4 regions of the Lysinibacillus sp. A4 genome follow, and region 1 is predicted to be linked to each of the others. Evidence: predicted binding sites of a transcription regulator. Region 1 holds the regulator's gene; each other region holds the start of a gene.
The links. Region 1 encodes LexA, which represses DNA repair genes until DNA is damaged. Its sites were predicted from a motif close to CGAACATATGTTCG; they were not measured.
Positions count from the first base shown of each region.

Region 2: a site for LexA is predicted at 3,229-3,242, ahead of recA (recombinase RecA). Genes of this name have one in related genera too.
Region 3: a site for LexA is predicted at 784-797, ahead of NY607_RS06935 (YolD-like family protein). Genes of this name have one in related genera too.
Region 4: a site for LexA is predicted at 1,316-1,329, ahead of uvrB (excinuclease ABC subunit UvrB). Genes of this name have one in related genera too.

Region 1 covers NZ_JANWTB010000002.1:198,746-206,323, reverse strand. Annotated here, with positions in the region: gene NY607_RS05115 (type II secretion system F family protein) at 1-588, shown strand, start outside; gene NY607_RS05110 (prepilin-type N-terminal cleavage/methylation domain-containing protein) at 714-1,190, shown strand; gene NY607_RS05105 (prepilin-type N-terminal cleavage/methylation domain-containing protein) at 1,247-1,708, shown strand; gene pilM (type IV pilus biogenesis protein PilM) at 1,821-2,795, shown strand; gene NY607_RS05095 (PilN domain-containing protein) at 2,795-3,388, shown strand; gene NY607_RS05090 (hypothetical protein) at 3,385-4,077, shown strand; gene NY607_RS05085 (prepilin peptidase) at 4,144-4,896, shown strand; gene NY607_RS05080 (gamma-glutamyl-gamma-aminobutyrate hydrolase family protein) at 4,930-5,652, shown strand; gene lexA (transcriptional repressor LexA) at 5,759-6,376, opposite strand; gene yneA (cell division suppressor protein YneA) at 6,543-6,857, shown strand; gene NY607_RS05065 (YneB family resolvase-like protein) at 6,854-7,519, shown strand; gene def (peptide deformylase) at 7,550-7,578, opposite strand, start outside.
Region 2 covers NZ_JANWTB010000006.1:44,325-51,902, reverse strand. Annotated here, with positions in the region: gene NY607_RS13355 (DUF3388 domain-containing protein) at 1-314, shown strand, start outside; gene NY607_RS13350 (helix-turn-helix domain-containing protein) at 331-1,260, shown strand; gene pgsA (CDP-diacylglycerol--glycerol-3-phosphate 3-phosphatidyltransferase) at 1,308-1,886, shown strand; gene NY607_RS13340 (competence/damage-inducible protein A) at 1,904-3,163, shown strand; gene recA (recombinase RecA) at 3,325-4,389, shown strand; gene rny (ribonuclease Y) at 4,905-6,464, shown strand; gene NY607_RS13325 (YveK family protein) at 6,694-7,422, shown strand; gene NY607_RS13320 (CpsD/CapB family tyrosine-protein kinase) at 7,422-7,578, shown strand, end outside.
Region 3 covers NZ_JANWTB010000003.1:319,845-327,422, reverse strand. Annotated here, with positions in the region: gene NY607_RS06940 (hypothetical protein) at 1-664, opposite strand, end outside; gene NY607_RS06935 (YolD-like family protein) at 815-1,111, shown strand; gene NY607_RS06930 (YolD-like family protein) at 1,126-1,464, shown strand; gene NY607_RS06925 (YhjD family protein) at 1,457-1,798, shown strand; gene NY607_RS06920 (hypothetical protein) at 1,839-2,027, opposite strand; gene NY607_RS06915 (hypothetical protein) at 2,042-2,524, opposite strand; gene NY607_RS06910 (ParM/StbA family protein) at 2,734-3,594, shown strand; gene NY607_RS06905 (hypothetical protein) at 3,591-3,854, shown strand; gene NY607_RS06900 (SHOCT domain-containing protein) at 3,886-4,833, opposite strand; gene NY607_RS06895 (hypothetical protein) at 5,316-5,870, opposite strand; gene NY607_RS06890 (hypothetical protein) at 6,143-6,322, opposite strand; gene NY607_RS06885 (hypothetical protein) at 6,564-6,785, shown strand; gene NY607_RS06880 (DinB family protein) at 6,935-7,456, shown strand.
Region 4 covers NZ_JANWTB010000011.1:57,060-64,637, reverse strand. Annotated here, with positions in the region: gene uvrB (excinuclease ABC subunit UvrB) at 1-1,242, opposite strand, end outside; gene NY607_RS19425 (IDEAL domain-containing protein) at 1,693-1,941, opposite strand; gene NY607_RS19420 (competence protein ComK) at 2,169-2,678, shown strand; one part of gene prfB (peptide chain release factor 2) at 2,723-3,751, opposite strand; one part of gene prfB (peptide chain release factor 2) at 3,753-3,827, opposite strand; gene NY607_RS19410 (competence protein ComK) at 3,950-4,492, opposite strand; gene secA (preprotein translocase subunit SecA) at 4,820-7,330, opposite strand; gene hpf (ribosome hibernation-promoting factor, HPF/YfiA family) at 7,474-7,578, opposite strand, start outside.

The sequences.
Region 1 (7,578 bases):
ACGGTCATTGTAGTGGGTATTAGTGATTGGCTCATTCAGTTTTGGTACCTTGTGATTTTAGGGCTATTGGTATTAGTAGTGGGTCTACACTATTTCTATAAAAATAATAAAGAGTTTCATTATGCCGTCAATGTATTTTTACTGCGTATGCCAATCTTTGGACAGCTTTTGCAAAAGGATATTATCGCGAGAATGACAAGAACCTTGTCAACACTCTTTAGCAGCTCCGTACCAATCTTACAAGCCCTAACGATTGTCGAAAAGGTTGGTGGTAATCCTGTAATGGGGAAAGTAGTACTGGAAGCGCGCGATAATTTAGAAAAGGGTGGCACATTATCAGAGCCACTTGAAAAAAGCTGGCTATTTCCACCACTCGTTACACAAATGACCTCAATTGGTGAGAAAACAGGCTCCTTGGATTACATGCTTGAAAAGATCGCTGATTTTTATGAAGAGGAAGTAAACCGTGCTGTCGATACCATGAAGTCACTCATTGAGCCTTTAATGATTGTGGTACTGGCTCTAGTTGTAGGAGTGATCGTTGCGGCTATATTCTTACCAATGTTCCAACTATATGAAAATATGTAATGTTTACAATATTGATATGGATGCCCTTTTGTTCCGCTTAATGGGAAATATCTACTTAGATTTGCTAACAAAAGGAAGCGGCAAGTAGGTATCTTCATGGTTAAGTATTAAAGGAGAGACTGGACATGGAAATGAGGGTAATGAACGAAAAGGGCTTGACATTAGTCGAGTTATTGGCAGTCATTGTTATTCTAGCTATCGTTGCTGCCATTGCAATTCCAGCTATAAGTAATGTCATTGATAATTCACGTTATAAGGCATTAAAGGCAGATGCTATCAATGTCATTCATGCCGCGCAGTTCTATTTTATGGAGCATCCAACCGCCGATCAATGGCAGATGGTTGAGGTGGGAAAATTAGTATCTGATGGTTATTTAGACAGTGCAGGCAAAATATTAGAGGCAGATAAAGAAGGTCAGAATGCCAATGTCCAATTTATCGAGGGCACCTACTATTTCAATGCACATGCGATTTATTACAGCAATGGCAAATATATTAATTTTGATAATGCCACCTTACAGCATATTGCAGACGATATTCGTAAGGGCAGCAAGGGAACTGGTGGCAAATGTATTGGGCGAGATTGTGCAGCTTCGCCATAATGTTCAGAAGCGCGTGTACACACACTTCATATAAAACTATTAAGGAGGATTTCATTATGTTAAAAAAATGGAAAAATAAAAAACTATTGAAAAATGAGAAAGGTTTAACATTAGTTGAACTATTAGCTGTAATTGTTATCCTAGCAATTATCGCAGCAATCGCTGTACCTGCAATTGGTAATATTATTAATAAGTCCAAGGACCGTGCGATTTTAGCAGAAGCATCAAATATTCTAGCGGGGGCAAAGATTGCTTATATTGATGGGGCATGTGAAAATGATACATGTGAGAAAAAAGCTTTAGAACCGTACGTGGATGGAATAGATTTAGATGGTACTGTTGTTGAATTAAAAAAAGATACTGGTTGGGTAATTACTTATCCTAGATTAGAGCAAATTAAGTTAACAGAATTTAAAGTTACAGATAAACAAGCAACAGAAAAAGAGATTAATCAAAAATTAGTAAAAGCTGGTGGCAAGGGATCTGAAGATAATAATGAAACAGGTGACGAGGGTTAATCAGTCCTCCCCACTCACTCAGAAACGCAAATTTTCTTGCGTTTCTGGCTGGGAAATGGATGACTAATTGAAAAAATCATTTATACTGAATAGGATAAGGGGGTCTTTTCACATGTTTAAGAGAAAAAGAAAGTCGCATGTTTCGATTGAACTGAAGGATTATGTGCTACGTGCGATTGTGGCGAAAGGACCAGAGCCTAATCAGTGGCAGGGCTATGAATACCCTTTAGCAGCTGGAATCGTTGAAAATGGGACAATAATCGACGAGGTAGCTCTTTTTGAGGTGATTAAAGAGCAAGTAATGAAATGGACAGGGAAAAAACAGGCTGTTCGCATGTTTGTCCCTGATACGACGGTTCTATTAAAAAACTTTGAGCACCCTAAAGATGTAAAGCCTCAGGAATTAAGAGGATATGCTGAAATGGAATTGGGACATTCCATTCATTTACCATTTCAGGACCCTTTAATTGATGTGTATGATGCAGATGCCGAGGATGGCAAGGCTATCTTATTTGCTGCGCCTTCTGAAGAGATTACGAAACTAGTAGGGATGCTGTTAGATGTTTCATTAGAACCCGAAGCTGCCGATATTCGTGCGCTTTGTAATATACGCTTATTAGAGCACATGTCCTTATTAATGCCTAATAAAACATATTTAATAGCAGAATGGTCGATTAATGAACTCTCTATCAGTATTTTTTCCAATGGCCAAGTGGAGTTTTTGCGCTATCAAACCATTGAAGTAGATATGACGCAATGGCAGGGGAAGAAGGAGAATGAGTTTAGCTATCAATTTATTTATAATGGCGAATCAGAGAATTATCAAATGGTCGTAATGGATCAGGTTCTAGAGATTGATCGGATGATGAATTTCTTTAAGTTTTCTTTACATAAAGGTGAAAAAACAGTGGATGAAATTATCATGCTTGGCGATAACCCACTATTGAAATCAATTGGGAACTTACTCGCTTCTAATTTAGAACCACCACTGAGGGTTGTCGATGGGAAAAAAATTGAGAAATCGTTTCCTCGCTTTAAGCGAGAATTTTCAACGTTGCTTGGCTTAGCTTTGAAGGAGGTTCGTTAATGGTTCCAGATATAAACCTCTTACCACAACTTGAAAAAAGAACAACCTCTCCCAAGCTTTTTTATAGCTTGGTGATTGTCATTGTGGGACTTATTGTAGCTTATTTACTTTTTTTATTTTTTACATCCAAAAGTGAATTGTCTCGATTGACTGCAGAGGAACAGGCATTAACAACACAGCTTAATCAATTGCAGCAAGAGCTAGACGCACGACAAAGTGTCGATCAGGGTTCGTTGGAAGAGTCTGTGACTTTTATTCAAAGCGTTTCTTATCCTGTAACACCGTTAATTGATGAAACAAAAACTTTATTACCAACTCATTCCTATTTACGTAGCTACGTTTTCGGAGAGAACACAGTGAATATTGAAGTGGATTTTGAAACGATGACAGATATATCGAAATATGTGGAGCGACTTTTAATGAGTAGCTATTTTACAGATGCTCAAATTAACACTGTCTCAAACTTTGAAATAGAGCTAGGTGAACAAAGGGCGTTAACACCCCAACAAAAATTTAAAGAAGTACCGCGATATTCAGTGTCCATCACAGCAACAATCGATTTTATGTATTTAGCTGGAGGACGACGCTCATGAATAAATTAACGAGTAGTAAAAATTCATCTATGATCTTGTTACTGGCGTTGATAGCTGCTATTTTATTTGCGCTGTATTATTATTTGCTGTCACCAAAATTGGATGAGGTGAATGAAAAAGAGAGTAATGTATTGCAGGTGCAGCAAGAAGTAGCTAATGTCAAAGAACAACTAGCACAATTAGACAAGGAGCAGGGACAGCCTACTATCAATATATTAGCCTTAAGACAAAAGCTACCTGCAACAAGAGCCGTTGAAAAGATTATTCTTGATTTAGCTGAGATTGAAGAGGTGACAGGAACTCGTATACTGTCTTTAACGGTTCAAGGTGAAGACGGCACTGTGACACCTTCTGATGTATCGAATGATCTCAATATGTTGGAGCAGGCTGAAGCAGAGGTCAATGGTGATCAGCAGAACAAGGAGAGTACTACACCGATTGCATCTCTTTCGGAGGACTCTTTACCAACTAATCTAAAGCTTATTACTTTTATATTAGAGGTGGGTGCGCTTGATTTTAATTCGCTTGAAAGCTTTTTACAGGAGGTTGAACAATTAGAGCGTGTCATGAAAACCGATAAGATTGAATTTAAATTGCCAGGAGAGCAGGCACAGCTTGAGAAAGATGCAGATCTTACGTTAAAGGCAACAGTGCAAGTGACGACGTTCTATTACGAAGAACAACAATAAAACTTTATTGATAGGCGCACCATACTTCATTTGTATGGGCGCCTATTGGTTTAGGAGGACATAAAATTGGAAATGGCTTATACGATCTTTATTTTTTTATTTGGACTTGTCTTTGGCTCTTTTTATAATGTAGTTGGCTTACGTGTACCACAGAAGGAGTCGATTGTACATCCTCCTTCACATTGTCCAAAATGCCAGAGACGACTAACGGCGCTTGATTTAGTACCAGTTTTGTCTTATGTATTTTTAGGAGGAAAATGTCGGGGTTGTGGCAATAAAATTTCTTGGGTTTACCCAGTCATAGAATTAATGACAGGTGTATTATTTGCCTTTGCTTATTGGCAGCTAGGCTTGGGCATAGAATTGATAGTAGCGTTCCTTTTTATCTCCTTATTAGTTATTATCGTTGTGTCAGATTTGGCCTATATGCTAATTCCAGATAAGGTGTTAGTATTCTTTTTACCTTTGCTAGCTATTGGACGAGTGCTGTCACCATTAACACCGTGGTGGGACTCTCTTGTGGGTGCAGTGATTGGTTTTGGCATATTATATATCATAGCTGTGCTATCAAACGGTGGCATGGGTGGAGGCGATATTAAATTATTCTTTTTAATTGGTCTCGTTCTGGGTACGATTGATACACTGTTAACGCTATTTTTAGCTGCAGTGATTGGTATGATTGTCGGGATTACCATGTTATCGAAAAACAAACAGGGGAGAAAAACACCCATTCCGTTTGGGCCATCTATTGCATTGGCCGCAGTTATTGTTTATTTCTATGGCGATCGATTAATCAATTGGTATCTAGGCTTTTGGTAATTGTTCAATTTTCAAGAATGTGGAGGGAAGCAAGTGAAACCTATTATTGGTATTACAGCCTTTGTTGAAGATGATTTGTCCTCTCGATTAAATGCCGCTTACAGCAAAAGCATCATTGAAGCAGGTGGTATTCCACTGATTATTCCAATGGGAGTAGAAGAAGAGGCAGCACAGATATTAGCCCTTACGGACGGTTTATTATTATCTGGTGGTCATGATGTGCACCCATTTCTATTCGGGGCTGAGCCTTCATTAAAACTTGGAAAAATTCATCCAGCGCGAGATACGGTCGAGTTAGCATTAATTGAAGCCGCATTCCAACGGAAGATGCCTATTTTCGGGATCTGTCGAGGAATTCAAATATTAAATGTTGCTTTAGGCGGTACTTTATATCAGGATATTGATAGTGATCATTTTAGCACTAAATTACTTCAACATATGCAGCAATCAGGTCGAGCTGTAGCTACCCATTCTGTTCAGGTTATTGCTGACAATCTATTAGCGACTATCGTTGAACAAGAGAAGATTGCAGTGAATTCATTTCATCATCAAGCGGTGAATGTGTTAGCAGAAAAATTAAAAGTAGCAGCAAAATCCAGCGACGGTATTATCGAAGCGGTAGTTCATGAGGAGATGCCATTTTGCTTAGCTGTTCAGTGGCATCCTGAGGAACTAGCCATAGCAGGAGATGAGAGTGCTCAAAAGCTATTTTCAGCCTTTATTGAAGCGAGCTTAAAATTTAAGAAGGAAGCTTAGAAGGGGCATTATACAAAGAATCCAATCGTATATGGATTCTTTTTTGCGTAAAAAAGAGGATACATGCTCTTAGAAGGAACATAATCCTCAAAACCTGCTTTAATCGTTAATGTACACGTCTGTAAAGACCTACAACTTGTCCTAAAATAGAAACTTGATCGACAATAATAGGTTCCATAGAAGAATTTTCAGGCTGTAAACGGAAATGGTTTTTCTCTTTAAAGAAACGTTTTACAGTTGCTTCATCCTCAGCTGTCATAGCTACAACAATATCCCCATTATTAGCTGTTGCCTTTTGTTTGACAATGACTAAATCTCCATCTAAAATCCCAGCTTCAATCATTGATTCCCCCATGATTTCTAGCATGAACAATTGATCTTCACTTGTGCCATACGTATCGGGTAATGGGAAGTATTCTTCAATATTTTCAATTGCTGTAATTGGAGAACCAGCTGTAACCTTCCCGACAAGTGGGACATGGATCACCTGTTGCTTTTGAATGGATTCTTCAGGCTCTAAAATTTCAATTGCGCGTGGCTTTGTTGGATCTCGACGAATAAAGCCTTTTTGTTCTAATCGAGCTAAATGTCCATGAACAGTTGAACTGGAAGCAAGTCCAACTGCTTCACCAATTTCACGTACTGATGGTGGATATCCTTTAGCTCGTACCTCTTCCTTAATGAAAGCTAAAATGTCCTCTTGTCTTTTCGAAACTTTTTTCATGAGTGCTCACCTCTTTTTTCTAATATCATTCTTCTTATTTGATAGTATAACAGAATGCGAACATGTATGCAAACATAGGTTCGAAAAGTGTTTGACAAAAACGTTTGTTCGCTTTATTATGGGAACATACATTCCGAACAAACATTCTTAAAAAGGGGTAATGATTATGACATGGTTGAAGAAAAACACACATATCTCAATTTTAATAGGAGCTTGTTTACTATTTGCAGCATACCTTTACATTACTGATCCAGGAAAAGTTAGTTACGCAGAAATTCAAATTGAACATGGAGATAGCTTGTGGTCGTTAGCTGAGCAATATCGTGGTAAAATGAGTACTGATGATTGGATAAAGCTTGTAAAAACGGAAAATGAACTAGCAGATATTAAAATTGTAGCGGGAAAATCTCTAGTTATTCCTGTAGTGAGTGATCAAGCCAGTCCCATCAATACTATCGAAATTGCGAGAAATGAACAATGATAAATAATCAACTATCGGCTGTTGTCTATTGTCGCGTAAGTACTGAAAAAGAAACACAAAGCTCCTCATTAGAGCGCCAGCAGGAAGAGTTGCTGCGCTATGCTAAAGAGCAAGGCTATGCGGTGAAGGGCGTGTTTAAAGATCAACATAGTGGCTATGATGTAGAACGTGAAGGCTTACTAGAAATGCTTGATTTTATAAAAGATAAGAACATTAATGCTCTTTTTGTCCAAGATGAAACTCGTTTAGGACGAGGCAATGCAAGGATGGCTGTATTACATTTATTACAAAAGTCAGCAACTGACGTTTTTTCGATGCGTGATGCAGGCCCAGTTCAATTAAATGAAATGGATACGATGCTGCTTGAAATTTTAGCGATTGTAGAGGAGTATCAGCGTAGAATCCATAATGCTAAAATTCGACGAGGTATGCGACGTGCTGTAGAAAACGGCTATCGTCCAGAAAATAATTTATCGAACCGAGGTAATCCGCAGGGGCAGGAGCGAAAAGATCTACCTGTAGAGGAAATTGTGAAGCTCCGCAAACGTGGATTTACCTTTGAAGAAATTTCTATAACGCTTAGAGGGTTAGGCTTTGAGGTAAGTAAGGCGACTGTACATCGTCGTTTCCAAGAGCACCAAGAAAGATTAGCAGGAAAATAATATTCCTGCTAATTTTTTTTCTGTAAAAAACTACTGAAGCGAAGAAAAGCTTTCGATGA
Region 2 (7,578 bases), on a different contig from region 1:
TGATTAAGCAAACAGTTCGTAATAAGCTTGTGGGAGATGAATTTAGTCGTAACAATATTTTTATTCTAGATGGTATTGTGACTCGACGTTCATCCGATGAGAAACATTTGCAATTAGTGCGTGAAATGATGAATATGCCTTGTATCAAAGTTGTAGAGCATCCAGATATGTTTGTTCAGCATTCAGAATATAAAATAGAGGATTTTGATTATATTATTGAACTGCGTCATCACACTGATGAAGAAATTACTTATGAAATAATGGAAAAAAATCATATGTCCGAATCCGATTCTTTTGGAGGATTTAATTTTTAATTTGATGTTAAAGTAGGTGTTATTAGTGGCAGAATTAGGGACTCGACTGAAAGAGGCGAGACTGTCTAAAGGCTACAGCTTAGACGATTTACAAGAAATAACGAAAATCCAAAAACGTTATTTAGTAGGAATTGAAGAGGGCAATTATTCCATTATGCCTGGTTCGTTTTATGTAAGAGCTTTTATTAAACAATATGCAGAAGCGGTTGGTTTGGACGCGGAAGAAATTTTAGAGACATATAAAAATGAACTACCGAGCACTCCAAACGATCAAGTAAATCAATCAATAACGAATAGTCCTAGCAGAAGAAAAGTAACGAAAGGCCCTTCGAATAAAATGATGGAGGCTATGCCCAAAATCATTGTTGCTTTATTTATTGTAGTGATTATTGTGGTTATCTGGGTGCTATGGCAATCAAAAAACAGTCCAGGGACAAGCGAGGAAAACACTTCTACTCCTGAAATTGAATATGACACAAATGTCAAGCCAATTGATAGTGAGAAGGATAAAAAAGAACAAGAAAATAAAGATGCACAGAAAAATGATAAAGAAGATAAAAGCTCTACAGAAGAAACACCAACTGATGAAGATGACACTGATCAAACTGAAGAGATGAAGCAAACAATTTCCGCAGGTACTGTTGAAGCAGATGGTGCGACAACTTCTTATACGTTAACAGGTACGGATACAATGAAACTAAAAATCGAAGTATCAGGCCCTACATTTGTTGGTATTCGCAATCAACAGCAACAAGAAATATTAACAGATACGCGTGTCTATAATGCCGGGGAAGTAGTTGAATTTGACGCCTCAACACAAAACTATGTTCGTATTCGTCTCGGTAATTCAACGCAAGCTAAAATCTATATTAATGACGAACTTCTAACGTATGCACAACAAATTGTAACGCAAAATATCGTCATCAATTTCAATAAAGAACAGTAGTCATCACATGATGACTACTTTCTTTCATCATGAAAGGTGTTAGAAAAATGAACATTCCAAATAAAATTACCATCTCTCGAATCTTACTTATTCCATTCTTTGTCATTGTTATGATGTTTGATTTTGGCTGGGGAACATTATCACTTTTTGGTGCAGAGATGCCAATCCATCATTTTATAGGCGCACTTATTTTTATCTTTGCTTCAACAACCGATTGGGTGGATGGTTATTACGCACGTAAGTATAATCTTGTAACGACATTTGGGAAATTTTTAGATCCCTTAGCTGACAAGTTACTTGTCTCAGCAGCCTTTATTTTAATGGTCGAGCTTAAGATGGCACCTGCTTGGGTAATTATCATTATTATTAGTCGTGAATTTGCTGTAACGGGTTTACGTTTGATTTTGGCAGGTGGAGGAGAAGTCGTAGCTGCCAATCAGCTTGGTAAAATTAAAACTTGGGCACAAATTGTAGCGATTGCTGCTGCTCTTTTACACAATACAATCTTTACATTGGTTGGTATTCCATTTGATACAATCATGCTCTATGTTGCATTGTTCTTTACACTTTGGTCAGGATGGGATTATTTCTATCTAAATCGACGTGTATTACTTGAGTCTAAATAAGAAAGGTCTTGGGGTTCATGAATGCTGAAATTCTTGCGGTTGGCTCAGAACTATTATTAGGTCAAATTACGAATACAAATGCGAGGTTTATCTCAAGCCAGCTATCCGAGCTTGGCATCAACGTTTTTTATCATACCGTAGTAGGCGATAATGCAAAGCGTTTAGAACAAGCTATCGAAGTGGCAGAGTCTCGTGCAGATCTCATTATTTTTTCGGGAGGACTTGGTCCGACAAAAGATGATTTAACGAAGGAAACGATTGCACGTCATCTTGGTGTTTCTCTTGAGTTTGATGAAGTAGCATTGACGTATATTGAGCAATTTTTTGCTAAACGAGGACGTCCAATGACGGAGAATAATCGTAAACAGGCATTAATTTTAGCTGGGAGTGAGGTATTAGCTAATCACCATGGAATGGCTCCAGGTATGATCTTCACAAAAAATGATCGCACTTATATTTTATTACCAGGACCTCCAAAAGAGTTAGAACCAATGTTTCAATTTGAGGCTAAACCTAAACTTGCTGCGATGCTTAATGATGGAGGGATCATTGCATCACATGTTATGCGATTTTATGGAATTGGTGAGGCCGAGCTTGAAGTACAAGTTCAAACTATTTTAGATGCACAAACCAATCCAACAGTTGCTCCACTTGCTTCTGATGGTGAGGTAACGTTACGCGTAACAGCTAAAGCCGCAACAGAGCAACAAGCTGACCAGCTTATTAAGGCAAAGGTTGCAGAAATACAAGCACTTGTTGGTGATTATCAATATGGTGTAGATGATGATTCCCTTGCCTCAAAAACGGTAGAAATGCTACTGGATAATGAGCTAACGATTGCGGCTGCTGAAAGTTTAACTGCTGGTTTATTTCAATCTGAACTTGCGGAAATTCCAGGGGTAGGCAATGCACTTATAGGAGGCGTTGTTACCTATGCAGCAGATGCGAAAGTAAAACAGCTAGGCATTTCACAAGATTTAATTGATACACATGGTGTTGTGAGTGCTGAGTGTGCAGCGGCAATGGCAAGTGCTGTTCGTGAGAAATTTGCTACAAATATTGGGATTGGCCTTACAGGAGAAGCAGGTCCCACTGCGCATGATCATCAGCCAGTAGGTACGGTTTGGATTGGTATTGCTATAAATGATGAGGAGCCGCTTACATATTTACTTCATTTATCAGGCATGCGAAATACGAATCGACTCCGTGCGGTGAAATTTACATGTCATTATTTAATGCAGCTTTTAGAAGAACGTGGCTACGCAAAACGTTATTAAAATAGAGTAAAACATAGGAATTTGGGTAGAGGAAAACTATCCAAATTTTTATTTTGAAGGAAAATCGAATAAATGTTCGCTTTTTTCTTGCGTGTTTTCTCAAAAACAAGTATAGTAGAGATAGATAAAAACAGTGAACAGTTTTCGAAGGAGGAAAATGAATGAGTGATCGTAAAGCAGCCTTAGAACAGGCTCTAAAGCAAATTGAAAAGAATTTTGGTAAAGGTTCCATTATGAAACTCGGTGAAAAAACCGATTTAGAAATTGCGACATCTTCAAGTGGTTCACTTGCACTTGATGCTGCATTAGGAGTGGGTGGATATCCACGTGGACGTATTATTGAAGTATACGGTCCAGAATCATCTGGTAAAACAACTGTTGCTCTACATGCCATTGCTGAAGTACAAGCAACAGGTGGACAAGCAGCATTTATCGACGCTGAGCATGCATTAGACCCGATCTATGCGCAAAAATTAGGTGTCAATATTGATGAGCTATTATTATCACAACCCGACACAGGTGAGCAAGCACTTGAAATCGCAGAAGCATTAGTGCGCAGTGGTGCTATTGATATTATCGTCATTGACTCTGTTGCTGCCTTAGTGCCAAAAGCTGAAATTGAAGGGGATATGGGTGACTCTCATGTCGGCTTACAAGCACGTCTAATGTCTCAAGCTTTACGTAAACTTTCTGGTGCGATTAATAAATCAAAAACGATTGCTATTTTCATTAACCAAGTTCGTGAAAAAATTGGTGTCATGTTTGGTAATCCAGAAACAACACCAGGTGGACGTGCGCTTAAATTCTACAGCTCTGTTCGTTTAGAAGTGCGTCGTGCAGAAGCTATTAAACAAGGTAATGATATTGTTGGTAACCGTACTAAAATTAAGATTGTTAAAAATAAAGTAGCACCACCTTTCCGTACAGCTGAAGTAGATATTATGTATGGAGAAGGAATTTCTAAAGAAGGCGAAACAGTCGATTTAGGCGTAGAATTAGACATTGTACAAAAAAGTGGTTCTTGGTATGCATATGGCGATGAGCGCTTAGGTCAAGGACGAGAAAATGCTAAACAGTATTTAAAAGAAAATACTGCTGTCCTAGAAGACATAGCAAATAAAATCCGAGCTTCTTATGGTATTGCGGCTTCTTCTTATACAATTGCTGCCCATGATGATGAAGAAGAGATGGATGAAGAATTAATGTTACTTCTGGAAGAAGAATAATTAATGATTGCATTGTTCCCACTTTATTGAGGGGGCAATGCATTTTTTTGTCTATATTCTTAAATTTTTACACATAATAAGAGAGAGGCTATGTGTTTATTTCTTATGTACTGTTTTTTTACTAATTGTTTTTAACATAAAAAATTTTCTAGTGAAATAGTAATAGGGGAAAAATTCACTGAATGGATAGGACTTACTTTTTTTGGCTAAGGTGGCGAACAGATGCCTGACTATCCTTGACAGAGCCTGAGGCTAGCTATACAATTAAATATGTATAATTTCTGAATTATGACTTTAAATAGGCAGTACATTTTATCCTCATTTAGCAAATGTTTTATAGTGAAATATCCTTTAAAATGGATGTCTAAACGCCTACTGGATGAAGATAATGCCTTTGGCCAATGAAACGGGTTTTGCATAAATTCTAACAAAATCTGGTGCATTTTAGCTAAGGCGACATAGATGTATGCGCCGACTGAAACTGTAATACCCAAATAGCAAGAGGAGGTGTTCATATGGATGGAATTACTATCATCTCCGCTTTGCTTGGACTCATCGTTGGTGCCGCTGTTAGCTATATCTACATGAAAAAAGTGAATGACTCAAAAATCACTGGTGCTAAACATGTCGCTGAAACAATCGTTGAAGAAGGAAAACGAGAAGCGGAGGCAATGAAGAAAGAAGCACTACTTGAAGCCAAAGATGAAACTCACAAATTTCGTACTGAAGCTGAAAATGACATTCGTGAACGTCGTTTAGAACTTCAAAAACAAGAGAACCGTTTATTGCAAAGAGAAGAGAATCTTGATCGCAAAGATGATGCTCTAAATAAGAGAGAAGCTGGCTTAGAGCGCAAAGAACAAGCTCTAGCTGAAAGACAACAGCATATTGAACAGATGGAGAGCAAAGTGGACGAGCTCATGGCATCACAAAAAACAGAGCTAGAACGAATTTCTGCTTTAACTAGGGATGAAGCTAAATCAATTATCCTCAATGAAGTAGAAAAAGAGTTATCAACTGATATTGCTGTGATGACGAAAGAAGCTGAAACACGTGCGAAAGAAGACTCAGATAAAAAAGCACGTGAAATTTTATCATTAGCACTACAACGCTTTGCTGCAGATCACGTAGCAGAAACAACTGTATCTGTTGTGAACTTGCCAAATGATGAAATGAAGGGACGTATTATTGGTCGCGAAGGCCGTAATATCCGTACATTGGAAACGTTAACAGGAATTGATTTAATTATTGATGATACGCCAGAAGCGGTTATATTATCAGGCTTTGATCCAATTCGCCGTGAAACAGCTCGACTTGCACTTGAAAAACTTGTACAGGATGGTCGTATTCACCCAGCTCGTATTGAGGAAATGGTGGAAAAAGCTCGACGTGAAGTGGATGAACAAATCCGCGAAACAGGTGAGCAAACTACATTTGAAATTGGTATTCATAACTTACATCCAGATTTAATGAAAATTTTAGGCCGCATGAAATATCGTACAAGCTATGGACAAAATGTCCTAAAACATTCAATTGAAGTCGCACATTTAGCAGGATTACTTGCTGCTGAACTTGGTGAAGATGTAGCATTGGCTCGTCGTGCGGGCTTATTACATGATATTGGAAAAGCAATCGATCATGAAGTTGAAGGAAGCCACGTTGAAATTGGTGTGGAATTAGCAACAAAGTATAAGGAACACCCAGTTGTTATTAATAGTATTGCTTCGCATCATGGTGATACTGAAGCAACATCTGTTATTGCGGTATTAGTCGCTGCAGCTGATGCATTATCAGCAGCTCGTCCAGGTGCACGTAGTGAAACACTTGAAAACTATATCCGCAGACTTGAAAAGTTAGAGGAAATTTCAGAAAGCTATGATGGCGTAGAAAAATCTTATGCGATTCAAGCTGGACGTGAAATTCGTATTATTGTACAACCTGAAAAAATTGATGATTTAGCATCTCATCGTCTTGCGCGTGATATTCGCAAACGTATTGAGGAAGAACTCGATTACCCAGGTCATATTAAAGTAACAGTCATTCGCGAAACACGTGCTGTGGAATACGCGAAATAAATAATAAAATAATAGGCATCCCTTGACCAAGGTCAGGGGATGCCTTTTTGTATGTGAATAAAATTCGATGTGATCTACCCAGTAAGAATAAATGGATGATTCCAACAATATAGTATGGAATAAAGCATAGTGAACTAGCCTCAACATGAATACCTTTTTAAAAATTAACCAGCCTAGGTTATACTCCATTTTTACAACTGTTTTATGTTTTGACAAGGAGTGAAGAGCATTGAAAGAAACAATCACATTACAAGATATATTGAAAATAGTCCGAGAAAACTTTCTTTTTATCATAAGTTTTACACTTTTTGCAGCGTTGGTTACGGGCTTTATTAGCATCTTTGTGTTAAAACCTACCTATGAGGCAGAAACGCAAATTTTAGTTAATCAAAAAAATATAGAACAACCACATTTAGGTGTACAACAGGTTGAAACAGATCTCCGACTTATTAATACGTATAATATTATCATAACAAGTTCTGCTATTTTATCTAAAGTTATAAATAGGCTAGATTTGGATGTCACACCTGAAGTTTTAATGGATCAAATTACTGTATCTAGTGCCAATAACTCACAAGTTGTCAATATTAATGTTGTAGACAAGCAAGCAGGGTTGGCTGTCGAAATTGCCAATACAATAGCAGATGTGTTTCAAGAGGAGATCCAAGTTTTAATGACGGTTGATAATGTTAATATTTTGTCAGTTGCACAATTAGATAAGGAACCTGTACCGATTGCGCCAAATAAAACCCTTTATATAGTAGCAGCCTCGTTTATTGGTTTTGTTTTAAGTGCTGCTCTCATAATCATAATAGAGAGCTTAGATACTACAATCAAGACTGAGCAAGATATTGAGGAGCTAATAGGACTACCGATTATTGGCTTGATTAGTCAAATAAGTGATGCTCACAATAAAAGCACTAGGATAAAATCTCGTAAAACGAGGAGAGGATCATAATGTTTTGGAAAAAAAAGAAAAAGAAGAAGTTAGTGAAAATGGCACGAAAACTTGTGACGATTGCAAATGACCATTCTTTTATTTCTGAACAATTTCGAACAATCCGAACAAATATTACTTTTTCAATGCCTGATAGAGAGATTAAAACAATATTAG
Region 3 (7,578 bases), on a different contig from region 1:
GTTGTGGGTATGATAATTTTTTATCTTTTGTACGTTTTGGGTTAAAGTAAATTCCTTTTATGTTTGAGAAAAAAGATGAATCATGATATCGATTACCATAAGTAATTAACTTTAAAGCTGTATCAAGAAGTAATTTATTTTCCTTCTCTCCTCTTGATTCTACTACTATAATACCGTTTTTATTTCCAGAATTTAATTCATAACAATATCGTTCTAGTAAAAATTCAAGGCATAAATCGTAAACTGGATAGGGATTGATATAAGACCTAACATGGGAAAATTTATCAATTGAAGAACTGTATATACTGTAATCACTATCACTTATTAAAACTTTTAAGTCTTCAAGAAAATGTTCATAATTAATTAACTTAGGATTAAAGGCACCTGTCTTTTTTCGAATATCTCGGGAGTGAAATACAACCTTTTTCTTATTAAAACACCCATTGTTCCAGTATTTATTTTTTAATTTTGTAATATCGTCAATAAATGTTTTAAAACCTTCTCTAGTAAAAACAACACCTGTAATTGTAAACCATTGCAGTAAATCATTTTTAGGCTGCAGTAAATCTTTTAAACTTGGTATTCCGTTCTCATCAATTGCTAAAATATTATCAATGTTACCAGGAATATTATTAAGAATAGCTGGTCTCGACTTCCAAGGCATTTAAAAAACTCCTTTTGGTAGGCATTATATCATAATTTACCATAGTTTCTAAGTAACTGGAATGAAAATAGATAATTATTTTCATTGCCAAAAATAGAACATTAGTTCTATAATAAGTACAAACAAATGTTCTTATTAGGAGGAATGAATATGGCAAAGTCAAAGAAAAAGGATCCATCTAAAAAGGTTGCTGAAAAACCAAAACAACCATCTAAACACCCTGAACGCGACGAGTTTGACCTTGAGGAGCTTGGCTACAGTTTAAGTGAAGCACTAGAAGATTGTAAGTTTCGGATGTTTGCTGTTTACAATAAGTCGGGGTCATTAGAAGGAAAGGTAACAAAAATGGACCCAAACACAAAGATGATCCACATTCAGGATAAACACATGGATGTCCATAAAGTGCATTTTTTAGACATTTTGAGTGTATCGAATTTGGATTATTAGTGGAGGTTGTTGGGATGTTGCGTGACCGTGGGAATATGAAGTGGACAGCTATGATGCTGCCAGAGCATTTAGTTGAAATACGAAAATGGAAAGAAGAACAATTTTACGATAAAAAGCGTGAGTTGACCGAGTGGGAGCTAGAGGAAATAGAACAAACCATCCAGCGTGCTTTTAAGATGCAAAAGCTTGTGAGATTGACATTATGGGAACAAAATAAGTTGCATGATGAGGTAGGCAGGGTCACTGGTACTGACGTTTATAAAAAAGAGTTGCTGTTAGACACTGACTTTTCAATAAAGCGAATTACATTCGATAAAATTCAAAGAGCTTTATTAGTAGACAGTGATGATTAATAGAGAAGATCGCCAAGTGCTTTATGAGTATATAAAATTAGATATGGCAATCAAATCATTACAGCGTGATTATGATGTGTTAGGGAGTCTCAAAATGTCCAAGGTATATCTCAACATAGTAGATTCACTTTTAAAGGATATACGAAACGATTATTACAACAAAAAGCGTTTTTTAGCTAAACAAAAGATTGAGGTAGTAAGATGGGTGAAAATAAGTGAGCATTTTAGCGAGGTGACAATACGAACGCCTGGAGAAGATGAAGTGCATCAGTATGCTAATCAAGCCCTGAAAACCCATACTGAAGAGTTGATATTTAGATATTTGAAGAATTAAAGAAACCAGGTGCTCATTTTAGCATCTGGTTTTTAGTGAACTAAACCTCTAGTTCATCATGTTCTTTCTTTTTATTAGGAATGACCTTCATTACCACAGTAATAGCCTCGTCAATCGATTCACCGAACATCAACTTCACAATTTTAACCACACGATCAACCTTTTCAGCAACCCACACGACTATGATACCACCACTAAACGTATAGCCTACAAAGTCAATGATGTCCATAAGTCATCTCCTTTTTATAATTTGAGTAAGCGATAAATCTGACGTATCTTCAATTGGTCTAAATGCAATAAATAGGTTGACAAATACCATTGCATGAATTTCCTGTTGCCTAGTGTCACACGAATTAAAACTGCAGCAGTGGTGGTTGGTGTAATATCAAGCGCAAATGCTAACACACTTAATTGGTCGTAGTCTCTCCGTTTAAATTTGATTGTTACCTTGCCTTTATCAGCATGAACAGTGATCCTTAATTTCGGTCTTTCTGGGTAACCTAAAGTGATTGTGTTCTTCCAACGATAATCTCTTCGGAACCACTTCCTTATTTCTTCAACGATAATCTCCGATACAGCTCCAGTATTACATAACCTTTCTGCTACATCTTTAACAGGTTCATCACAAATTTCAGCAAAGCGATACAAAGTAGTTTTTAGGCTTTCCGAGATAGTGGGCTTCACATCAACTTTTTTATCTGAGCGAGTGATTCTCCTGTTCCCCATCGAGAAATTTCCCTCCTCCCCATACCTTTTCGTAACTTATCCCTAGGAATTAATCCTAACTTTAATCGATTCCTAGACTTAATGTAGGTATACGTAGCAGGGAACTGGAAAAGAACCACTTAAAAAATAATTATTACAATTGTAATAATCCAGGTCGTCGAGTTATAAAATGTACTACATTTGTAATACAAAAACGAAAGGGGATTGGATTGAATAGAATAATTTTGGGTATTGATGCAGGGAATCACAAAGCGAAGGTAGTTGGACCCTTTGGAGTTGACTCATTTAAAACGAATATTTGTGATTGGTTTGAACGTGATGTGGAGGAATCATTTGGTCCTGATGATATGGAGTTTGAAATTGATGGCCGCAAAGGGTTTGCTGGCACAATCGCACAGTATGAGGATGAATTCGGGGATGGTACTAGGTACGGAGATAGTAAGGCTCATGAGGATACTAAAATCAGAGTCTTACTAGCAATACATCGTTATTTAAGCCGTTACTGCCCGCATATTGAACAAGTAAGCTTTGTAACAGGACAGCCAATTAAACGTCATAAACAAGCTGAAAAAGACTCAATTATTGCTATGTTGAAAGGTAATCATGAAATAAAGGTTAATAGGAGGATAAGAAAAGTATCTATAGATAGAGTGGCCGTAGCTCCTGAAGGTAGTGGGGCATTCTGGGCGCAACCTAGTGATGGGATTATCCGAGTAATTGACGTTGGAAGTGGAACTGTTAATGCGGCAACGATTATCGATAGAAAGCATGTTAATAACGCAAGCACCACATTTAATTTTGGGGTTGAAACAGTATCCAATAAAGACGATGTACAAAAGATAGCTAGGGGGATCATACGCAATACAACAAAATTGAAATGGAATAAAAATGACAAAATCTTGATTTGTGGAGGTATTACAGAAGGAATAGCACCATATATAATAGAACATTACATTAATGCAGAAATCATTAATCCAACAATACATCGTGGAAATGGGGTGACAACTTTACATCCTGTCTTTTCAAATGCTGTTGGATTTTATGCAATAGCGAAGGGGGCATTTGGATGAGTAATGAAGGTAGGAAGAACAAACCTGTCAGCTTTAATACCAAAGACGAACACGACCTTGCACTATTAAATCACGCAGAACAGATTAACCCATTGACAGGCAAAGCACGTAATTTCAGCAAGTATGTGAAACGATTGATTGAAGAGGATATGAATCGTGGCCCAGAAAGTGAAATTAGGATAGATCGCAACGAACCAATTATCCATGAAGACGAAACATATTCGATTGAAACTAAAGAGGCTATGAATAGTTTTATATAAAAAACCACTCTTGATTGAGTGGTCTTAAAGTTTAGATACCTAAAAGATGTTTCTTCTTTGCATCAAATTCTTCCTGTGTTAAAATACCAGCATCCATTAGTTCTTTCAATTTGATCAATTCATCCGTTGGAATTGACGATGTTGTAGAAGGGGGAGCTGCTTGTGTAGTCTCTTCCTCTTCAGCAACAATTAATAATGAAAGTTTTTCAAGATCTTTCTTATCACACTTAATGACTAAAGGTATTTTTTCTCCGTTTTCACGCTTTAAGAAAAGTGTGGCCACAGATTTATCCTTCCCAGTATTGGCACCCATGGCACCAGCTATAGCCCCAGCATTGCCAAACTTACTGCCGATAACTGTCCAACCTGCTATATCAAGAGCGCTTTTCTGAATATTTTCAACGCGTTCCCATCTTACTAACTTAAAAGTTTCAGGTTCTTTGTTGTCAATCAGAATGTCTACATATCCATGCTTAGTTTGTCTAAGAACATAACTAAAACCACGATCTTTCAATTGTTCTTTTCCATTTAAGATGTTCATGTTTAGCTTGATTGCTTTAGGTTCCTTTTCTTTCTTTTTAGGTATTGTTTTTTCTGGAATGCCAAAGATATTTTCAAGCTCATTCGCGAAAGGTTTTGTTGCATTATCATTAGTTAGTTTGAGTTTAATCTCATTCTTTAAATAGGTGAAATCAACTTCTACAGCAAATATTTTTCTGTTAACGACTAAGTTACTAATTGCATTTACATCATAAGAAACAAACGTTTTTCCTTTTTTATCTTTTTCCAATGTAAGCAATCTTTTAGTAGTCAATAAGAATAAAAAGTACGTTAACTTTTTTGAACCTGTTGTTGCAGATATTATCTGTTCATCATCCTCAATATGAGTTGACAAAATATCTATATCTTCTTCAACAAACGAAATAACTTGTTTACCAGCTGGCTTTAATAAATCTCTAATTTGTTCTTGTATATTCAAGTACATTTCCTCCTTCCTTATAGCTTGTTGGCAATACAATAAAATTGTATCAATACTGGTAGGTGTTGTCAGTATGGATTTTAACTGGTGCCCACGAGGTGCCCAAATAAATATAAAAACAGATAAATAGGAAGAAAGAATAATAGGAACATAGTAGATGGATTGATAAATAGGCTGTAATTGCAAGATTTATATAAATGTATAAAAGCTAGAAAACCTATAACCACAGCCTTCTAAGCCGTCGGTCGGGGGTTCGAATCCCTCCTGGGACGTCAAGCAAAGCCTTACAGCCATAACGGCTGTAAGGCTTTTTGTTTTTATGCATTAATATGAATAGCCTTAAAATTTCCCCATAATTTGTCCAAATCAATCCTTTTATTAAAAAGCTTATCAAAGTGAGCACTAGCTCTTTGATCTGTTTCTTGTAAAGTGTATTGAATGTAAAACAAGATTGCCCATAGACAGTCCTGCTAAGAATGTTTTTAAAATAAACTAGAAAAGAAATTTTTCGTAGTGCTAACAATTGAATTAAAAGTAGAGGAAATGAAATTAATAGCAGCACTTATTGCATTTTTTACAGTTTCCACAACGGTAACAAAAACATTTAAAACTTTATCCATAATATCTTGTATAAAGGCACCGACTTTATCAGCAATAGTAAGTATTAGTGTTTGGGCTGAAGGATGCTCTTCACCAAAATCTATCAATGAATCGTAGTATTTATTGATCATGTCTTCCGATTTTTTTAAAGCTTCCTCTTTTTTCTTACGCATATTTTCAAAAAAAGTTGTTTGATTTTTATCAATTTCTAATTGCTTAACATTTTCTTTTAAGTCTAATTCTTCTTGCACATAAAAATTATTAACGTTCTCCTGATATTCTTGTGTTAGTTTTTGTAATTCATCAGGTGCGTCTGATAATGAAGGAGCTTGAAGTCCAATGAACGCTGCTAAAGAAAATTCTTTGGTTTGCTCTCCCGTATAAGCATCTCTCATTTGATTCATAATACTACTAAAATTTTTTACTGCTACTGTCATAATTATTCCTCCTAGTAATTTAATTGTTGAAACAACTATAGATTATCAATAAAAGGTTAAAATTAGGTTAAAAAACATAAATTTACTTTTTTGTTTTAATATATAATATACTGGCGATGAGATAAGTTAATTAAAATAATCTGTATTTAATAATAGTAGAAAGACCACTCCATGATGGGTGGTCTCAATCTTTAAATAGGGTTACATGATGTGGAGAAAATGAAAAAAGACCACCTCTAATAGAGTGGTCAAAAATACTAACTTTTCTTACATTATAATGAAGTTGACTTACCTTTTTTCTCATCCATAATAAGGTCTTCTTCACGTTGTGGGCGTGGGGCTTCCGTATATTCTTTGCGCCCATTAGGTTTTTTTGGGTCTGCTCCACTAGCAAATGATTGTTTTGTTGGCTCGTCTGTTGCAAATTCTGTATTTTTTTTGTCTCGTTTCATGTCGACACCTCCTCAAGATATTATTTATCTTATCCAATAAAATATCCCTTGTTTATTTCTATTTCATCCTTAAAATTTCAGATTACCCCAAGACTATGTAAGGTAAATTTGGTAGGAAATTTCTGATGTTTGGCTTTTACATAAAATAATTGATTTTTTAGAAAAAATGAATTTTTATGTTAAAATAAACCAAAGAAAACATTTAAGAAAAGTATTGGCGCTCTGATGGGAGGTTGAACAGATGGATGAGAAGAAAAAGGGGAAATTACAAATCCTCGTAATAATTTTAATGATATTACTTTTGGTTGCAATATTTGTTGTATTTTTCATAGGTAAATATATGGTGGCATTTGTTTTATTTGGAATTTTTATGCTAATACTAAATTTTATTAGTAGCTGGAAAAACCTAGATAATGCAGATTACGTTTATAGAAAAATTCATAAGAGTAACCAGAAATGGTAATTACTAGACATTTAGCTTAGGAATCTTGTTATTCTTATGTTACTTGTAGTGCTTATTTGGATATCTGAAAAGAGCAAAGAAGGGATCCTCACTTTATATGAAGAAATAGTGAGTTATAATATTTTTTCAACAACTACGGAGGTGCTTTTTTGCAAACATTTTTTAAATATAATTGGCTAGTTCGGGAAGGTTGGTTTCGTTGGTGTGAAGAGTTGACTGAAGAAGAACTTTTGCAAAACCGAACTGGAGGAATGGGCAGTATATTACACACACTTTTCCATATCATTGATGTTGAATGGAGTTGGATTCGTCTTTTACAGGGGAAAACAGACTTTCAGGAGAGCTTTGATGAATATAATAGCTTGGAAAAGGTTCGTAAATTGGAAGCTGCATTTCATTTAGACGTCGAAAGCTTTGTAAAGCAATGGGATGATAGTATGGAAGAGCGAATACTTCATAATCCATTAGCCGATGGTAGTATGGAGACGCATACATGGGGTGAAGTCATTCGTCATACCATTGCACATGAAATTCACCATATAGGACAATTATCAATTTGGGCAAGGGAAATGGGGAGAGCGCCTGTTTCTGCCAATCTAATCAGAAGAGGTCTTTCTTCATCATTGAAAGATTCAGTAGGTGCTCAAATAAATAAAGAAACGTTTAAATAGAATGAGAGACACTGTAGAAATATATATATGCTAGAAAAATGGTGCAATAAAATCCAATTGTTTATCAGCTAAAAGTGAATAGCATACCAGATTATCTTCCAATTCATTAGAATGGAAGATTT
Region 4 (7,578 bases), on a different contig from region 1:
AGTTGGTCGGATAATTTGCTCTACCATTTCTGGTGTATGCTCCAGCTCATATGGACCAGGTGTGGCTGATACATAAATTGCTTGATGTACACGATTTTCATACTCTTCAAAACGCAAAGGACGGTTATCAAGTGCTGATGGCAAGCGGAAGCCGTGTTCTACGAGCACACCTTTACGCGCTTGGTCACCATTGTACATTCCTCGAACCTGTGGAAGTGTTACGTGACTTTCATCAACCACGAGTAAAAAATCTTCTGGGAAGTAATCTAGCAACGTATATGGAGTAGCACCTGCTTCACGCAATGTTAAATGACGTGAATAGTTTTCAATCCCAGAGCAAAAGCCCATTTCACGCATCATCTCTAAGTCATAACGTGTACGTTGTTCTAAACGTTGTGCCTCTAGTAATTTATCTTCTGCACGTAATAATGCAAGTCGTTCCTCTAATTCTTTTTCAATATTTTCAATCGCTTTACGCATTTTCTCTTCTCGTGTAACGAAGTGGGATGCTGGGAAAATAGCAACATGCTCTCGATCCGATAAAATCTCTCCCGTTAGTGCATCTACCTCACGGATACGATCGATTTCATCCCCAAAAAATTCCACACGAATACAATGCTCATCACGAGAGGCTGGGAAGATTTCCACTACATCTCCACGTACCCGAAATGTTCCGCGAGTAAAACTAACATCATTTCGCTCATACTGAACGTCTACAAGCTTGCGTAATAGCTGATTACGTTCAATTTCCATACCTGTACGAATGGAAACAACCATTTCTCGATATTCTTCGGGAGAACCTAAACCATAAATGCAGGACACAGATGCAATAATAATGACATCCTCACGCTCAAACAATGCAGAAGTAGCAGAGTGACGCAGCTTATCAATTTCATCGTTAATACTAGAGTCTTTTTCTATATAGGTATCTGTCTGCGGTACATAAGCTTCTGGTTGGTAGTAATCATAGTAGCTGACAAAATATTCAACAGCGTTATTCGGGAAGAATTCTTTAAATTCACTATACAACTGGCCAGCTAGTGTTTTATTGTGTGCCATGATTAGTGTTGGTTTTTTGACTTGCTGGATGACATTCGAAATGGTAAACGTCTTACCTGTTCCAGTAGCACCAAGCAATGTTTGATGACGTTTGCCTGCTTTCACACCCTCCACTAATTCCGCAATGGCCTGTGGCTGATCCCCGTTAGGCTGATATGGCGCTTGTAAATCAAATGTTTGCACTCATGTCCCCGTCCTTTCCTTCCAATTTGTACATATATTTTAGCATAGCAATATTAAAATTTCGAACATTTAACGAACGAATGTTTGTAAAAATTTTTTTCATCTCTAAAATTTTTATTACATAATAATAAGGTCCATTTAACTTGTTACTCTTATAATAGCCGTTTTATTAGATTTTCAAGCTTCATCGATGGATGAGATTTCCTTTTTGCTTCATGTGTAGCTCATACTCTCTCAGGAGCCTGGCTCTCCTCCTTTTATGAGCGGATTCTACTTTATCGGAGCGCTTTCGCTTTTTTATAAACAGAGGCTCAAACTTTTTGAATGACTTTCCTCATTCTATAAGCAAAACCACTTCTTCTAATCAAAACATACACTCTTTATATCCACTGCAACTATTTTCAAAATCAAAAAAATCCCACTCTCCAATAGATATGGAGAGCGGGTTCGTCAATATGATTCATCTTCTGTTTGCTGTAAGGAAGTTAGTTCGGATGCGTATTGATAAAATGCGTTTTCATCTTTTTCATCGAGTGCTCTATCTATCAGAACCATGAGCTGCTCTTGCCGATGCATACGCTGGATACGATTTAAAAATAAATCTAAATAAATCTCGTTTAATAATTTCTCTGCCTCATCAACTTTTTTCGACTGACCAACGGCTTTCAGAAAATCTGTATACGAATAATATTTATCCAACGATCTCACCTCGATCCTTTTCTAAATTATATGAAAATTGAATTTAAAAAGCAATGCTTACGATTCGAAAATATCTTGGATTAGCTATTAATCCATTTATATTTAGAGCAAATTCTCTAAGCATTTCGTGCTTTTCTGAACGATTTTCAACTATTTCATCCAATTTAAGAAAGTCATATTCTGTTTTACACTACCGTTATCACTAGAAAAAAGGAGGCACTCCCTATATGACAACTAACTTTGTAAACGGCTACTTAATTTCATTCAATACTTATTTGCTGCAACCTATTCAGCATGACTCCAAAGTCTTCACGCATGTGATTGATAAGCATAATGAGCTGATTGTTACACGCAAACCGATGCATGTCCTTCGAAAATCCTGTCTCTCATTAGGATCAACCTATGAAGCCGCAAAACAATCGGCTAAACGTTTTTTTGGCAATCAACACAAGCTACCAATCGTCGTGGCCTTTGATTACGGTTATCCCTGTATTTTTCTGCCCACTTTTTCACCCAGCTCCATTCACAATATATGGATAGGGCTTCATGCAATTATTAATATTACACCTAGTGAAATGGGGTGTATTGTAACATTAAAAAATAATAAACAAATTGAATTACCTATCCGATATGCATCCATTAGTAAACAATTTCTTAACGCTTCTATGCTGTATAAATATTACATGAGTGAACGAAAACAGTTGAGCCAAGATGCACCCTATCATCCACCCTTTTAACAAAAATCCCCCAAGAGCTTCTTACTCTTGGGGGAATCTGTCGATTAATTGATTTTTGAACGTAGATAGGCATTTATAAATGGATCTAAATCGCCATCCATCACTGCACCCACATTACCTGTTTCTTCATTTGTACGATGATCCTTCACCATCGAGTAAGGGTGGAAGACATACGAACGAATTTGGGAGCCCCAGCCTATTTCTTTTTGCTCACCACGTATTTCATCTAATTGTGCTTGCTGTTTATCAAGTTCTAATTGATATAGCTTCCCTTTTAACATCGTCATCGCTTTTTCACGGTTTTTAATCTGGGAGCGCTCAGCCTGACATTGAACGATCGTACCAGTAGGAATATGCGTTATACGAACGGCAGAATCTGTCGTATTAATATGCTGACCACCTGCCCCTGTTGCACGATACGTATCAATTTTTAAATCCTCTGTACGAATATCGATTTCAATATTGTCGTCAAACTCTGGCATAACATCACAGGAAACGAAAGACGTATGACGGCGGCCAGACGAATCGAATGGGGAAATACGTACTAGACGATGCACACCCTTTTCCGCTTGTAAATAACCGAAAGCATTGTGACCTTTAATCGACAATGTTACAGATTTAATCCCAGCTTCATCTCCTGGTAGATAGTCCACTGTTTCCACTTTAAATCCACGCTTCTCTGCCCATCGTGTATACATACGTAATAGCATTGAGCCCCAGTCCTGTGATTCCGTACCACCAGCACCAGGATGTAGCTCTAAAATGGCATTGTTTTGATCGTATGGGCCACTTAGCAGTAATTGTAGCTCGAAATCAGCCATCTTTTGTTGGAATTCTGCTAGTTCTTTGCCTAGCTCTTCTTGTAATTCTTCGTCTGGTTCTTCACGTAAAAGTTCCAGTGTCATATCTAAATTTTCATGTGTTTCCACTAAATCTTTATATTCATTGACAATTGCTTTTAAGCCATTTCCTTCATTGATAATCACCTGAGCACCCTGCTGATCATCCCAAAAGCCTGGCTCTAGCATCATTTCATCTAGCTCCTGAATACGTGCCTCTTTGTTCTCTAAGTCAAAGAGACCCCCTAAAGTCCGCCAATTTTTTGGCTGTAGTGTCTAACACATTGCGTACATCTGCTAATTCAATCATCGTTAAATCCTCCGAACGTTAGTCATGGAGCTAACACTTTATTCATAAAGCCCCGTATCTTTTTATTATAACGTTTTTATAAAGGAAAACATACTATCTAGCAGATGTTTTGTGGTAGTAAGTTAACTATCCTGCGTCTCGTCCTCAAACATATTCTTGGCAAGACGTTGAAATACTTTCACACGATCATACTGAACAAGTAAATATTTTGTTCGTTTCTCTAGTCTATATTTTAATAAAAAAGCTCTTTGAATCCGAGACTCTAACGCATTGACACTGACATCCACAATAAATTCCATGCCATTCATAAAGGTAACCTTTGTCCTCTTTTTATCCACAGCGACATAGTCATCTATATGATGGACAGCGAACCAGATACAGTCAGGATGTAGAGGAGACCTACTAGGGAACCATAAAATATTACAACGCTCATGCACGACAATAGGATTTTTATTAAGCTTGCCTAGGATCATTTTCGAACCATCGAACGCTCCTCTTAAACTAGAACCAAAATAACGCAGATTAAAGTCCAATAATTTCGTTGGTGGTAGCGTAGAAATATACTCATTATTTTTCTCATACACCTGCGTACATAAATTTCCAAAGGAATCATACACAGGCATATACATCATTGTTTCACTATTCATAATATCTTTTTTATGCATCTATAGTCCCCCTTTATACATTTTATGTTGCTTCCAGTCAAAATAAAAAGGAATATACTAATATGCGTACATTCCCGCTATTTTAATGAGTAAGATTGCTTGAAAATTCCGATCCTCCTTAAGACTTAGTATCACAATCAAAAATTCAGGATAATAATAGGATAAATTACTTGTACTATATACCTATTATTACAGCTATTGTATACCCATATTTTTCAATTGTCTATAAATTCTGACTATTTATACTAAAATTTCTTCAATTTTAAGCTAGTTTAAAAAGAAAAAATCATTTCAACACGTAGTTAAAATGATTTTTTCACCTAGATATTATTGAGCCGTACCATGACAATTTTTAAATTTCTTACCACTTCCACATGGACATAAATCATTACGACCAATGTTTTCAGCCTTACGTACAGGTTGCTTTTTCGGAGCGGAGCCACCTTCTTCTTTCGGATTAACAGCCTGCCCCTTCGCAACCTCTTCACGCTCAAGATTATTGCGAATTTCTGCTTTCATCGCATATTTCGCAACATCCTCACGAATAGAGGCTACCATATCCTCAAACATCGCAAAGCCTTCTTGTTGATATTCACGTAGTGGATCGTTTTGACCATACGCACGCAGATGGATACCTTGGCGTAGTTGATCCATTGCATCAATATGATCAATCCATTTTGTATCGATTGATCGTAATAAAATAACCTTTTCAAACTCACGCATACGCTCTGGTGTCAGTTCTGCCTCTTTTTCATCATAACGAACATGAACAGCATCAGAGATTAACTGATTAATATCTTCAGCAGACTTGCCTTGGAAATCAGATACTTTAAGTTGACCTTCCTCTAAAAGATTGGCCGCTACAAAGTCTTCAATAGCCTTTAGGTTCCAATCCTTCTGCTCACCTTGAGTATACAGGCTAACAACATTATCGATTGTTTCTTGAATCATAGACTCAACAAGCACACGCATATTTTCTGTTTCCAGCACATCATAACGCTCTTTATAAATAATCTCACGTTGCTGACGTAGTACATCGTCATATTGTAATAATCGTTTACGCGCATCAAAGTTATTACCTTCGACACGTTTCTGTGCTGATTCTACAGCTCTCGACACAACTTTAGATTGCAATGGCTGGGAATCATCCATACCTAAGCGCATCATCATCGACTTCATATTATCAGAGCCAAAACGACGCATTAAATCATCCTCTAGGGATAGGTAGAATTGTGTAACCCCAGGATTCCCTTGACGACCAGAACGTCCACGAAGCTGATTATCAATACGACGTGATTCATGTCGCTCTGTACCGATTACCGCTAAACCGCCAATTTCGAGTACTCCTTCGCCAGGTTTAATATCTGTACCACGTCCAGCCATGTTTGTTGCAATTGTCACTGCACCCTTGGTACCAGCGTTCGCAATAATTTCAGCTTCACGTTCATGGTTTTTCGCATTTAATACATTATGAGGAATTTTATGTTTATCCAATAGTTTTGAAATAATCTCAGATGTTTCAATAGCAACTGTACCAACAAGAACAGGTTGACCAGCTCTATGACGCTCTGCGATATCAGCAGCAACTGCTTTATATTTCCCTTCCATCGTTGCAAAAATCAAGTCAGCACGATCATCACGAGCAATTGGTTTATTCGTTGGAATAGCGACAACATTCATATTGTAAATATTGCGGAATTCCTCTTCCTCTGTTTTCGCTGTACCTGTCATCCCTGCAAGCTTTTGATACATACGGAAGTAGTTTTGGAAGGTAATTGTCGCCATTGTCATCGATTCATTTTGAATCTCAACGCCTTCTTTAGCTTCAATTGCTTGGTGTAAGCCATCAGAATAACGACGACCCTTCATCAAACGACCAGTAAAGCCATCAACGATCACAATTTCGCCATCCTGCACAACATAATCGACATCATTATGCATACTGACATGCGCCTTTAATGATTGATTGATCGCATGATTTAAACGAACATGTGTCAAATCAAATAGATTATCGATGCCAAATGCTTTTTCTGCCTTTTCCACACCTGCATCTGTTAACGTAACACCTTTTGTTGACTCTTCATACGTATAATCTGTCTCTGCATTTAACATACGTACAAAGGCATTCGATTGTTTATAAAGCTGTGCTGATTTCCCAGCCTGACCCGAAATAATTAATGGTGTACGCGCTTCATCAATTAAGATCGAGTCCACCTCATCAATGACAGCATAGTGTAATGGACGTTGTACACGTTCCTCTTTGTAAAGCACCATGTTATCACGTAAGTAGTCAAATCCTAGCTCATTGTTTGTACTATACGTAATATCAGCCTCATAAGCAGTTCGTTTTTCATCTTTTGAAAGGCTATTCAGGTTAAGCCCAACAGATAAGCCTAAGAAATTATAAAGTTGTCCCATTTCAGCAGCATCACGACTCGCTAGGTATTCATTGACTGTTACAACATGTACACCTTTACCAGTGATAGCATTCAAATAAACAGCCATTGTCGCTGTTAAAGTTTTACCTTCCCCGGTTTTCATCTCCGCGATATTTCCCTCATCAAGAGCAGCAGCCCCCATGATTTGAACACGGAATGGGTACATCTCTAATACACGTTTTGCCGCTTCTCGACAAACAGCAAACGCTTCGGCACGAATCGACTCTAAATGCTCACCCTCAGCATAGCGTTTTTTAAATTCATCTGTTTTCGCTTGTAGTTGATCATCTGAAAGCTGTTCCATTTGAGAAGCGAATCCCTCAACTTGGTCAGCGATTTTTTCTAATTTTTTTAACTCACGTTTATTGAAATCAAATAATTTATTTAATAGGTTTGCCATGAATGTTTTTCACTTCCTATATAGATTCAACTTTCATTTTACCATTGTGTAACAGTTTCATGCAAACTGTCACCTCGGGTACATATGATTGTCATACAAAAAAAGACCCTCGCCATCGCGAGAGCCTTTGTCATCATGAAGTTTTAAGTAGTTTCAATTAAGCCATATTTTCCATCTTTACGTTTATATACAATATTTGTGCCGTTCGATTCAGCATCAGTAAAGACATAAAAATCATGTCCAAGCAT